4 regions of the Shewanella sp. SM87 genome follow, and region 1 is predicted to be linked to each of the others. Evidence: predicted binding sites of a transcription regulator. Region 1 holds the regulator's gene; each other region holds the start of a gene.
What was found. Region 1 encodes LexA, which represses DNA repair genes until DNA is damaged. Its sites were predicted from a motif close to TACTGTATNNNNATACAGTA; they were not measured.
Positions count from the first base shown of each region.

Region 2: the regulator LexA is predicted to act here: its motif matches at 1,759-1,778, upstream of umuD (translesion error-prone DNA polymerase V autoproteolytic subunit).
Region 3: the regulator LexA is predicted to act here: its motif matches at 1,611-1,630, upstream of recA (recombinase RecA).
Region 4: the regulator LexA is predicted to act here: its motif matches at 1,712-1,731, upstream of recN (DNA repair protein RecN).

Region 1 is NZ_JAKKSC010000016.1:75,064-78,280, reverse strand. Features, by position in the region: gene plsB (glycerol-3-phosphate 1-O-acyltransferase PlsB) at 1-1,096, opposite strand, end outside; gene lexA (transcriptional repressor LexA) at 1,257-1,877, shown strand; gene L5M11_RS14000 (cell division inhibitor SulA) at 1,874-2,386, shown strand; gene coxB (cytochrome c oxidase subunit II) at 2,789-3,217, shown strand, end outside.
Region 2 is NZ_JAKKSC010000008.1:119,155-122,371, reverse strand. Features, by position in the region: gene umuC (translesion error-prone DNA polymerase V subunit UmuC) at 51-1,325, opposite strand; gene umuD (translesion error-prone DNA polymerase V autoproteolytic subunit) at 1,322-1,741, opposite strand; gene L5M11_RS08550 (SLC13 family permease) at 1,975-3,217, opposite strand, start outside.
Region 3 is NZ_JAKKSC010000002.1:253,392-256,608, reverse strand. Features, by position in the region: gene L5M11_RS02735 (regulatory protein RecX) at 1-418, opposite strand, end outside; gene recA (recombinase RecA) at 436-1,503, opposite strand; gene mutS (DNA mismatch repair protein MutS) at 1,906-3,217, shown strand, end outside.
Region 4 is NZ_JAKKSC010000002.1:217,663-220,879, reverse strand. Features, by position in the region: gene L5M11_RS02590 (LysR family transcriptional regulator) at 1-371, opposite strand, end outside; gene L5M11_RS02585 (AEC family transporter) at 671-1,633, shown strand; gene recN (DNA repair protein RecN) at 1,762-3,217, shown strand, end outside.

The DNA.
Region 1 (3,217 bases):
TATACAGCTTGTTGCCATTAAAACTACGGCGGATAAAGAAGGCACCACCGCGACGGAACATAGGTCCCGCGGGCCAGAAGTTGAGGTTGATGCCAGCAGCAATGTGCGGCGGAACCATGCCTTGATAATACAAAATATACGATAACAGCAGGTAATCCATGTGGCTGCGATGGCAAGGCACATAAACAATCTCGTGGCCATCGTGATGCAGCTGGCGAACTTGCTCGGCGCCTTTAATGTTGATCCCGCTATAAAGCTTGTTCCACAACCAAGTTAAGAAACGCTCGGCAATACGCACTAAACTATCTGAGTAATCGGCTGCTATTTCATCGAGGTACTCAATAGCCGTCTCGCGCGCTTGGGTCTCAGAAATCTTTTTACTGGCGGCTTCTTCTTGAATCGCTTTGCGCAGCGACTCAGATTTGAGTAACGAATGAAACAGTGCTTGGCGGTTTGGCAGCACAGGCCCTGTCATTACCTTACGTTGACGACGGAAATGCACGCGCGCAACCCGTGCTAACTTATGGGCAATCCCCATGTCGGTGCCATGTTCGTCAGCCATGTAACGCAGGGATACGGCATTCGAAAACTGCACGAAGTTATGTCGACCTAAGAACAGAATCATCAAGCACTTGCGCAGCCAAGTCGGGTTTTCCCGCTCAAATACGGCCGCCTTCATAGTGTCGTCTTCTTTCCCTGGCGTTCGACCCCAATACAAGCTCACGGGCACAAGTTGAATATCCAATTCAGGACGTTCCTTATGCACGGCTAACAAACGCATAAAGCATTCGAGGAAAGGCTCATTACCAGCACGTTCGCCAAACAGTGGCTTACGTCCTTGAAGACAGACAACCCGAGGCGCAGTCACACCATTAGCCACTAGAGGCTCATAAGGGCTTGGTAAACCTAACTTAGCCGTTATTTCGCTCAAAGCAGCTATGTCACTGAGAGATTCTGTTTTCATCACATAAACAAGGGGTCTGGAAGCATCCAGATTCAGATCGGCAAAGGGATCCTGAGGTACCACAATAGTGTGCACTAAGTGTTTTTGGATCCAACGTAATGATTTCAACCAAAGAGAGTCGTGTTTAGGCATTATTCTTATGCAATTAAGTGCGTTTACTAGCCCGATAGAATACCAGACTATGGGCAATATTCGCTAATTCTCTCCAACATAGCTAAAAAGTGGTTAATACTTGCGCTGCAAATAATACTGTATATACTAACAGTAACTGTATAGAAAAACAGGAAACACCATGAGACCTTTGACGCCACGCCAAGCTGAAATTTTAGAGCTAATTAAACGAAATATTGCCGATACTGGCATGCCACCCACTCGGGCAGAAATCGCAACCCGTTTAGGTTTTAAGAGCGCCAATGCGGCTGAAGAACATCTTAAAGCGTTGGCAAAAAAGGGCTGCATTGAGATCATGCCAGGCACATCTCGAGGCATTCGTCTGCCTGCGGAAATCGAAGATTTGACTGAAACAGGTTTACCGCTCATCGGCCAAGTGGCCGCGGGTGAACCTATCCTCGCCCAAGAACATGTTGAACAGTACTACCAAGTCGACCCAAGCATGTTTCATCCCGCCGCCGATTTTTTACTGCGAGTAAAGGGCGACAGCATGAAAAATATCGGTATTCTCGAAGGTGATTTGCTGGCAGTTCATAAAGTAGAACAAGCTAGAAATGGTCAAGTGGTTGTCGCTAGAGTCGATGACGATGTCACTGTTAAACGTTTCGAAAAAAAAGGTAATGTAGTCTATCTACATGCCGAAAATGAAGATTACTCCCCGATTAAAGTGGATTTAGGCTTCCAAAGTTTAACAATTGAAGGACTCGCCGTCGGTGTGATCCGTAATGGAGATTGGCTATGAATAAACTACTTGGCAATGCCCCCCGCCATCCGGGCCTGTGGCTCGATGAAGTCCGTGATGCTGACTATGACTGGCACCATGCGCCCATCGCCTGCATGCCAACTAAGACTCAAGGTCGCCAAGAATTAATTCATCTGAGTGCACAACTCGCTCAGTTAAGCCAACAGGGCCGTTGGTTAGTGCTCATCAACCCTCCAAGTATTGGCTACAAGCAAATGCTCGCCAGCGCAGGTGTGCGTATGGATAGAGTTTTGCTGGTACATGCTAAAGATGAAGTCGAAACCCTGTGGGCGATGGAGAAAGCCCTAACAAGTGGTACGTCCAGTGCAGTCATTACTTGGACTCAATCATTGGATGCGCGGGATAATCGACGCCTACAAATCGTGGCTAAAAGTGCCCGAGCTATGGGCATAGTGCTTGAAGACGTAAACAGTCACTTACATGCCGACGTACGCATTGAGCAAGGCAATCTCTTCGGTCAGCAATCTTTTTTTAGCGCTGTACACTAAATATTCATTTAATTTTTACCTTGAAAGCCGCCTCACCTATGAATGTGAGGCTTTTTTTTGGCAATTTTTCAGATAATTAGATAAATAAGTGATCTTGATCAATATTTAAACAGCAAGTATGGTTGGTTAAGTCGGTGATGATATATCACCTTCCGTGGTCAATGAATCGAGTATTTATCGAACTCGAAGCGCCACTAAAAATAGAGAACAGATTTATTTCAGCAGTATGTGCCAGCGTGGCTAATTACCAGCAGTAACAATACTTGATTAAAAGTAACAGCCGCCAACGCACGTTGAAGTCAAAAAAGCTTTTTTGGGAACTGAAGAGTTTGCATAGAGTTGAGACTTACTGTGTTGCTCTTCTTTGTAGTTGCTATTCGCAATTGGCAGAGGAGAAGTCTTGTGAAGCAATTGTTGTATTGTTTACTCGTGGTGCTTTTCGCACCACCGTTGACCGCCGCGGACATGCGGTTCAACATGACCCCTGGCGTGACCGAGATCAGTGGCAAGGTTTATCACTTGCACATGACCATCTTGTATATCTGCTGCGCAATAGGCCTAGTGGTCTTTGGCGTCATGATTTACGCCATGATCAACCACAGAAAATCCAAAGGCGCTGTCGCGTCCCACTTTCACGAAAGCACTAAAGTTGAAATCGCTTGGACGATTCTGCCATTTATCATTTTGATCTTAATGGCGATTCCAGCGACAAAAACTTTAATCGCAATGGAAGATCCCAGTAACGCCGATCTCACCGTAAAAGTCACGGGTTCCCAATGGAAATGGCATTACAGCTATTTCGATCAAGATATTGATTTTTATAGCATACTT
Region 2 (3,217 bases), on a different contig from region 1:
AGAGTATTAATGCGATTCGCAGATGGTCATTTAGCCTCTGGATTTGCTGATTATGTCACTATGGGCAGTTGTGCCCATTGGGTGGTGTAGCGCGGGGAGAGCTGTTCACGTTTTATCCCCCAAGTTGGGTCAATACCTTGTCCTGCAAACCAAATTTTTCCGCGGCCGCTGTGGTTCACTTTATCGAGTAACTGCATTAGCTCCTTGCTTTTAGGCCTAGGCGTGACGTCATCGAATAATCCGAGTTGAAACACGCCTGCACCAAAAAAATCCCCTAACATGACACCAGCCTTTGCATAGGCATGACCTTCACGCCAAATGCGTTGCAGTAGGCTTTGGCCAAGGGTGACAAAATCCCGCGTATCATTGCTGGGGCGAACTAAACTGCCCGACAGCGATTTGCTGTACTGGGGACTTGCATCGCTAAAAGGGCTAGTACGGACAAATACTGACATCGCTTTAGCGTACTGGCGCTCGGAGCGCAGTTTTTCACAGGCCCTAAAAGTGTATTCATTGATTGCCTGTTGCATCGTTTCCAAGTTATCAATACGACTGCCAAAGGATCGGGAGCTGATAATTTGTTGCTTAGTGGCGGCGACCTCTTGTATGTCATCACAGGTAATGCCGTTAAGTTCGCGTACCGTGCGCTCAACGGTGACAGAAAAGGTGTCGCGGATAAGCTTTGGATGCGCATCCGCCAATTGCAACGCGGTATTTATACCCATGATGTTCAAGCGTTTTGTAAGCCTACGGCCTATTCCCCAGACTTCTTCGACAGGGATAAGCGCCATGAGTCGTCGTTGGCGTTCACGGTCGCGCAAATCAACCACGCCCCGGGTTGCTGGATAACGCTTAGCAGCATAGTTTGCCAGTTTGGCGAGGGTCTTTGTCGGCCCAATGCCAACGCAAACACTGATCCCTGTCCATTGCGGTATTCGCTGATAAATATCTAATGCAAGCTGATGAATATCGGTGCATTTATCGATGCGTGATAGATCTAAAAACGCTTCATCAATACTATACACTTCTACTTTCGGCACCATTTGCTCTAAGGTGGTCATCACTCTGTTTGACATGTCGGCATAGAGTGCATAGTTGGAGGAGAATACCGCAACCTGATGCTGGCGGAGTTGGTTTGCTATTTGATATACAGGCACCGCCATCTTGATGCCAAGTTGTTTGGCTTCTACGGAGCGGGCGACGACGCAGCCATCATTGTTGGATAACACCACAATCGGCTTGCCAACCAAATCCGGCCTAAACATCCGCTCACAGGAGGCATAAAAATTATTGCAATCGACGAGGGCGAATAGTGAGGGCGTCATTTGAGCTTTTTCACCACGTTGGTCACTACCCCAAAGATGTTTAACTCAGACTCATCATTGATGGCGATCGGGGAGAATAAGGTATTACGTGGTAGCAATTGCACCACAGGGCGTAGCTGTAATTGCTTTACGGTAAACTCACCGTTCACCGCTGCGACAACGGTATCACCGTGGGCTGGCTGTAGTGAGCGATCTACCACCAAAATATCACCGGAGAAAATCCCCGCTTCGATCATCGAATCCCCTTGGACTTTGACAAAAAACGTGGCGGCAGGATGTTTGATGCATAACTCATTGAGATCTAATGTTTGTTCTACATAGTCTTGGGCCGGTGACGGAAATCCTGCGGCAATCAAGGAGCTAAATAGCGAGAGCCGATATTGGGTATGTTTGGCGAAGCGGCCTAGGATCATCATAATAATAAATCACAATATACTGTACATATAAACAGTGTAGTCTAACTATGAAGCTTATCGAAAGAATTTATGTGGGGAGAGTTGTGTTATCGACCCAAGCGCTGTCGAGTGCTGAGCAATTGATGATGGCTGCTCTAAAGCACCCTTGACTGCTTGAATATCGCCAAGGGTGAGCGTTTCGTCCATTTAATTCAGTTAACGCACTTTAGTTAACCCGCTTTAGTTAACGCAATTTAGTTAATCCAACCTAGCCATAGCCACCATAAATAATCCAGTGGCATGAGCGCAATTATGGTTATTGCCACCAGCGGTAAGGTGATGCGAAGTAGTTTAGTTAATGGCTCTTGGGATAATTGCATCGCCAAAATCAAAGGAGCCACCTGATAAGGAAAAATCACGGTTGAAAACCCGATCACCTGCGTCATTAATACCGCAGGGGTGGAGAAGCCAGTTGCATTGGCAAAGTCTGCTGCCATGGGGGATAACACAGTCGGCACGCCTGGAACCGTTGCCACTAATCCTGTTAGCGTCGCGATTAACGATAACGACATAAAATTCAGGAACGATGCCCCTTGCTGCAATGGTAACCATTCACTGAACAGTTGACCTAGCGCAGTGCCGAGCCCGGAATGATTGACCAATGCTCCCAGACCTAAGGCCGCCGCGACAAAAATGACGGTCGACAAATCCACTGAACTATTAAAACTCTTAGGCTCAAGTACTCCCCATTTGGGGAGCAATAACAAGATAGCCGTTGTTAATCCTACCCAAGCGGGATTGATGCCGTGCAGCGAGTCAGTCACCCAAAAGAGCAAAGTTATCGCCAGTAACAGTGCAACTTTCTTTTGCATACCAAGGTTATAAGCTTCTTTTTCAATAACGCGTTCAGGCTGATTTTTATCAATTTTTGCAGGAAATAGGAAGATAACTAGCGCCACAATCAATATCGATTTGAGTAAACCAAGGATTGGAAAATGCAATAAGAGATACTCGGTATAACCAAAATGGATATTGAATAGATTCTCACTGGAACCTGCCAATATCATGTTGGGAATATTCGCGGGCAACACGGCAAAACTGGGCATGTTGCACGCCAGTGCCAAGGCGGTCGCAATGCCTATCCGTCCATGGCTACCACGAGCAAAACCGACTTGCTCAGCTAACGCCATACCAATTGGCACCATGACTACAGCACGGCCAACGGATGAGGGCATCACAAAGCCAAGCAGCACGGCACTAAAGACCAAACCCGCAATCAAGCGTGGATAACTTGAGGTCAGTATGGGGGCAATCAAACTGGCCATTCTGCGACTTAAGCCAGACTGAGTGATGGCACTGCCGATCACAAACCCCGAAATGATTAACCACACCGCAGTTGAGCCGAATCCGGAGAAAAGTATACTCGGCTCAATGAGTTTAAAAATGGTGGCAAGGGCAAAAAAGATTAACCCCGCCATAAAGGGCGGGAAGAAACCT
Region 3 (3,217 bases), on a different contig from region 1:
GATCGTAGCTAAAGCCTTGGCCCATTAAAAAACGCACTCGTTTGGCCTTTTCCTTTGCGATGAGATCCCGAGCTTTAGAGCCCTTCACTTCTGTTACGCGAGGTACACCGTATTTCTTGGTGGCTTTATCTTTTGCTAGCTCAAACCAGTCACAATCACAATTAACCAAAGCAGCTTCAATACAGTCTTTAGATAAGCCTTTCTGTGCGATTGCTTGGCGGATGCGTATTGCACCGTGGCCTCGACTGATGTGGCTACGCACCAACAGTTCGGCATAACGAGCATCATTAATAAAACCGGAGGATTCGCAAGCATCGAGTACAGGTTCGATATCGTTAAGTTCGAAACCTTTTTCGAGCAATTTATCGCGGATTTGTAAACGGGAATAATCGCGGCGCGCTAACAGCGCGACCGCAATTTGATGGGCTGACTGACTCAGAATACTTCGCCTGTCTCTAAATCAATATTGTCCTCAGTACTATCATCAGCTTTAGAAGCCAAGGCACTCGGATTACTCAAAAGCAACTCACGTAGCGTCTTGTCAATTTCAGCAGCAATAGCTGGGTTTTCAGTCAGATATTTGCCAGCATTAGCACGACCTTGGCCGATTTTATCGCCTTTATAGCTGTACCAAGCGCCCGCTTTTTCAATCAACTTATGGGCTACGCCTAAGTCTACTAACTCACCAGTACGGTTAATACCTTGGCCATAAAGGATTTGGAACTCAGCTTGCTTAAACGGCGCTGCAACCTTGTTTTTCACCACTTTAACGCGAGTTTCGTTACCGACCACTTCATCGCCGTCTTTAATGGCACCAGTGCGGCGAATGTCTAGGCGAACAGAAGCATAAAACTTCAGCGCATTACCACCGGTTGTAGTTTCTGGGTTACCGAACATCACACCAATCTTCATCCGAATTTGGTTGATGAAGATAAGTAAGGTGTTAGATTGCTTTAAGTTACCCGCAAGTTTACGCATAGCTTGGCTCATCATACGCGCCGCTAGGCCCATGTGAGAATCACCAATTTCGCCTTCGATTTCAGCTTTAGGCGTTAATGCCGCCACTGAGTCGACTACGATAACGTCAACAGCACCTGAGCGAGTTAAAGCATCACAAATCTCAAGCGCTTGCTCGCCGGTATCCGGTTGCGAACACAGCAGGTTATCAATATCTACGCCCAATTTTTTAGCATAAATAGGGTCTAACGCATGCTCTGCATCGATAAAGGCACAGGTTTTGCCTTCACGTTGCGCTGCCGCAATCACTTCTAAAGTCAGTGTTGTTTTACCTGATGATTCAGGACCATAGATCTCAACGATACGACCCATTGGCAAACCGCCAGCACCTAAAGCAACGTCCAGAGACAGAGAACCGGTAGAAATGGTCTCAACATCCATAGAGCGATCTTCGCCCAGCTTCATGATGGAGCCTTTACCAAATTGTTTCTCAATTTGGATCAATACCGCAGCAAGTGCTTTCTCTTTATTTGGATCGACCTTCATTCCTGTTCCCTCATCAAGACAAGCATTAAGCTGTCAAAAGTGATATTCAATTTACAAACGGGTAATTCAAAAAGCCGCGCTTTTTGTCTTAATTCTGCTGACTAGTATACTGTACAATCATACAGTATCAAGACCTGTGACTGAATTATTTTTAGCTGATAGGATTTTTAATATGGCCAAGGTTTTAGCGAATATCAAATCAGATAATAGCTCCCTTTGATCAATATCCATCGTTAAGGGCTCAATTTTCGCTAAATTATTGCTAAGATTGGCGCAACAAATTTTGCGTGGTCTTTTTAGCTGAAAATTGTACAGCAGTCTTCCGCTTCCATAGCGCTTAATCACCCTTAACCACACAAACTGTATCGCCTTTAGGCAGTCACAACGGACGATAACGATTTAATGAATGTAATTGATACCGATGATTTAGAAAAACATACTCCTATGATGCGTCAGTACTTGACGATGAAAGCAGAACATCACGATATGTTGCTGTTTTATCGCATGGGTGACTTCTACGAGTTGTTTTATGACGATGCTAAACGCGCTTCTGAGCTGTTAGGCATTTCACTCACTGCGCGCGGTAAAAGTGGTGGCGATCCTATTCCGATGGCGGGACTTCCTTACCATGCTGTGGAAGGCTATCTTGCAAAATTAGTTCAAATTGGTCAATCAGTTGCGATTTGCGAACAGATTGGCGATCCCGCGACATCTAAAGGGCCAGTAGAACGTAAAGTGGTGCGAATTGTCACGCCAGGCACTTTAACCGACGAAGCGTTGCTGCAGGAACGCCAAGACAATCTGTTAGCCGCGGTTTATCAAGGTAAAGTTGGTTTTGGTTATGCCACATTAGATGTTTCATCCGGACGTTTTGTGATTGCAGAGCTCAACACACGAGAGTCATTAGAAGCAGAATTGCAACGCACTAATCCCGTTGAAATTCTCTACAGTGAAGACTTTGGCGAACTAGATCTACTTAACGGTTTTAAAGGCAAACGCCGTCGCCCCGAGTGGGAATTTGATTACGATACGAGTATCAAGTTACTACTGGCCCAGTTTGGCACTAAAGACTTACATGGTTTTGGCATCGCAGATGCACGTTTATCACTGCAGGCTGCGGGTTGCTTGATGCAATATGTAAAAGACACACAGCGCACGGCACTGCCCCATATCAATGCCATTATCCGTTTCAATCAAACCGATAGTATAGTACTCGATGCGGCAACTCGCCGAAATTTAGAATTAACTCAAAACCTTGCCGGTGGCCGCGATAATACCTTAGCGGCAGTATTGGATAATACGGCAACGCCTATGGGCAGCCGTATGTTACAACGCTGGATCCATCAGCCTCTGCGAGATCCTAAGCAAATCAAGGCGCGCCAACAGGCGGTGACTGAACTCCTCGATACCGCTGCCCACGAAAGTTTGCATGAGCAGTTAAAGGCACTTGGCGATATCGAACGTATCATGGCAAGACTCGCGCTGCGTACCGCTCGCCCAAGAGACTTTGCACGTTTACGTCAAGCACTGGGCTTATTGCCTGAATTACAACAGAGTTTAAGTACACTGAGCGCGCCGCACACGACTCAATTGCGTCAACACTTAGGTGAGTTCCCCACCGAGCAAGCCCTACTTGAGCGCGCGATAGTCGATAATCCTCCCATGCTTATCCGCGATGGCGGAGTGATCCGTGAAGGCTACAACAGCGAACTAG
Region 4 (3,217 bases), on a different contig from region 1:
CGGATATCAGGATACAAACGGCCAAACTCATTCAATGCTTGAATAAACACGATGGAAATAATCGAAATCGGCGCGGCGATGCGTAAGGTTCCCTCGGGTTTATCACTGCCTAAACCACTTAGTTCATCAAATTGAGCAACCACACTCTGGTAGCGTTGAAAGAGCGCCAGCCCTTCCTCTGTCAGTCGCAACTTGCGGGTGCTGCGCATAAAAAGCTGTTTATCGAGCTTCTCTTCCAACTTCGCTAACTTGCGGCTCACAGTGGCGATGGGCATATCGAGCTCTTTCGCCGCCTGCGAAAAACTGCCCGCATTGACTAAATGCACAAAAAGATAGACAAGTTGTAGTTCAGCGCTTAAATCATCACTCATTGCATGTCCTAATTCTGTTCTAGCTGCCCACTTTAGGCACTATATAAAGTCATCAACAATCACAGCGTACGCTAAGTCATTGTGTTTTAAACATCAATTAATCCACTTATACGACCATAGCGCAATAGCCTTAGACTGAAATGATATGTTATTTTGTGGCGAGTTTTACTGCGCTGGCGCTAGTTCTGGTTCTAACGTGACATAAAAAAGGCAAGCGCCCACCCAAAATCATAGTGATAGTAGAAATAACGGTGGTGGCTGAGTTTATTCAAATTTAATCGTAAGGATGAGTGAGGGAAATGACCATTTTAACCCCTCTGTTTGCCGTCTTCGGGACCATGTTGCTCGGCACACTAGTGCAAAAATTAAAACTCTTGCCCGTCAATACGGATCAAGTGCTAAACCAGTATGTGTACTATATTGCGTTCCCTGCGATCATGCTTATCGCCCTCGCCCAGCAGCCGATTGATGAAATTTTGCAATGGGGATTCATTGCGGGCTACAGCACGGCTATGGTGATTACTTATCTTGTCTGCCTTGGGCTCTCGCTGCTTGCTAACCCTAAACAGCATGCGGTTGCCGCCATTCGAGCCCTCAATGCCACCTTTGGTAATACGGCATTTATTGGTATTCCACTGCTTATCATCTTATTCCCGCAGCAGCAAAGTGCCTTAGTTGCCGCCGCGATTGCCAGCTTATTATCCGTGCTGATGTTTGCCGTCGCCTTAGTCTCGATGGAACTGGCCACTAACACCCAAAGACAACACCACGCCTTAGTCATAATGATGATGGCGGTCGGTAAAAACCCTATCGTTATTGGTAGCTTGATTGGCGTCGGCATTTCAGCGCTAGAGATAAAACTGCCCTCTGGGCTGGCGCTAATGATCCAGCAAATAGGCAATACCTCAAGCCCCTGCGCCCTATTTGCTATCGGCATGGTACTCGCCAAAGCGATGCGCTACCAGAAAGATAGCAGCGTATTTAGCCCCAAGAATTTTATCGAACTGAGCCTTATCAACCTCTTCAAGCTGGCTATCCAACCGGCACTCGTCTACTTTATGCTTAACCGTTTTGGAGTAAGTGGTGACTACCTGATCATGGGCGTGATCTTGAGCGCACTGCCCACCGCGGCTAGCGTGTACTTACTCGCCCAGCGTTATAACACTCAGGCTTCAACCAGTGCTCAAGGCATTCTATTTGGCACCTTAGTCACTTTCTTCAGTTTACCTATCTTAGAAAGCTTAGTAAGAACCTATGCATAATCAGTTAATTAAAAATATTTACTGTCGATAATGTCGATTTTTCACCCAAGCCACTTTACTGTATATAAAATCAGTATATACTGTTTATCAATACAGTGGTTTGGTATGTTTTTCGACAGGAATTCACTATGCTTTGCCAACTCAGCATTAATAACTTCGCTATCGTCCGTTTTTTAGAACTGGATTTTCGCCCCGGTATGACCAGCATCACAGGTGAAACCGGTGCGGGTAAATCGATTGCCATCGATGCGCTAGGCCTATGCCTAGGCAATCGCGCCGATGCCAGCAGTGTTCGTCCCGGAGCCAATAAAACCGAGGTCAGCGCCCGCTTTTCCTTGGATGATATTCCACTGGCGAAACGTTGGTTAGAAGATAACGATCTTGAACTCGATGATGAGTGCATTCTACGTCGGACTATTGGTAGCGATGGCCGTTCACGCGCCTACATCAATGGGAATCCAGTGCCGCTGACGCAGCTAAAATTACTGGGTCAGTTGCTTATCGGTATTCACGGTCAACATGCGCACCATGCAATGTTAAAAAGTGAACATCAACTCACCCTGCTCGACAGTTATGCCAACCACAGATTGCTTATAGATACGGTTGCCGCTAGCTTTCAACGCTGCAAGCAAATTGAGGCCGATCTAAAACAACTCGAAGCCTCCCAGCATGAACGTATTGCCCGTAAGCAATTAGTGCAATATCAAGTAGAAGAACTCGATGAGTTTGATCTTAAAGTTGATGAGTTCGATGAGATTGAGCAAGAGCACAAACGTCTGGCTAATGGCACTGAGTTGATTGATACCTGTCAGGCGAGCTTAGATATACTCACAGAGGGCGAAGAGAACAATATAGAGTCGCTACTCAACCGAGTCGTTTCCCTCGCCGAAGATCTGCAAAGCTACGATCCCGCATTAAGCAATATCAACACTATGCTCAATGATGCCTTAATCCAAGTGCAAGAAAGTGCAGGCGAATTACAGCACTATTTGAGTAAACTTGAACTCGATCCAACCCACTTTGCCTATTTAGAAGAACGGCTATCAAAAGCCATGCAACTGGCGCGTAAGCATCATGTTAGCCCGAATAAACTGGCCGAGCATCATTTAGCATTAAAGGCTGAGCTAAGCACCTTAGACAGTGATGAAAGTAAACTTGAAGAAATTCAGATTCAAGTCGAGGCAAGTAGAGCCGCTTATCTTAGCAATGCGCAAAAGCTCAGCCAAAGCCGTGCCCGCTATGCTAAAGAACTCGACAAACTGGTGACTCAGTCAATCCACGAACTGAATATGCCTAAGGGTAAATTTACGATCGAAGTCAATTTCCACCCCGAGCAAATGTCAGCCAATGGCAGTGACAATATCGAATTTATGGTAACCACTAACCCTGGCCAACCTTTGCAACCGATTTCGAAAGTCGCGTCTGGCGGTGAGCTCTCACGGATAGGGCTAGGGATCCAAGTGATTACCGCGAAGAAAGTTGCCACACCGACATTAATTTTCGATGAGGTGGATGTCGGGATTTCCGGCCCCACCGCAGCAGTGGTGGGCCGCATGTTACGCAGCTTAGGGGAATCGACCCAAG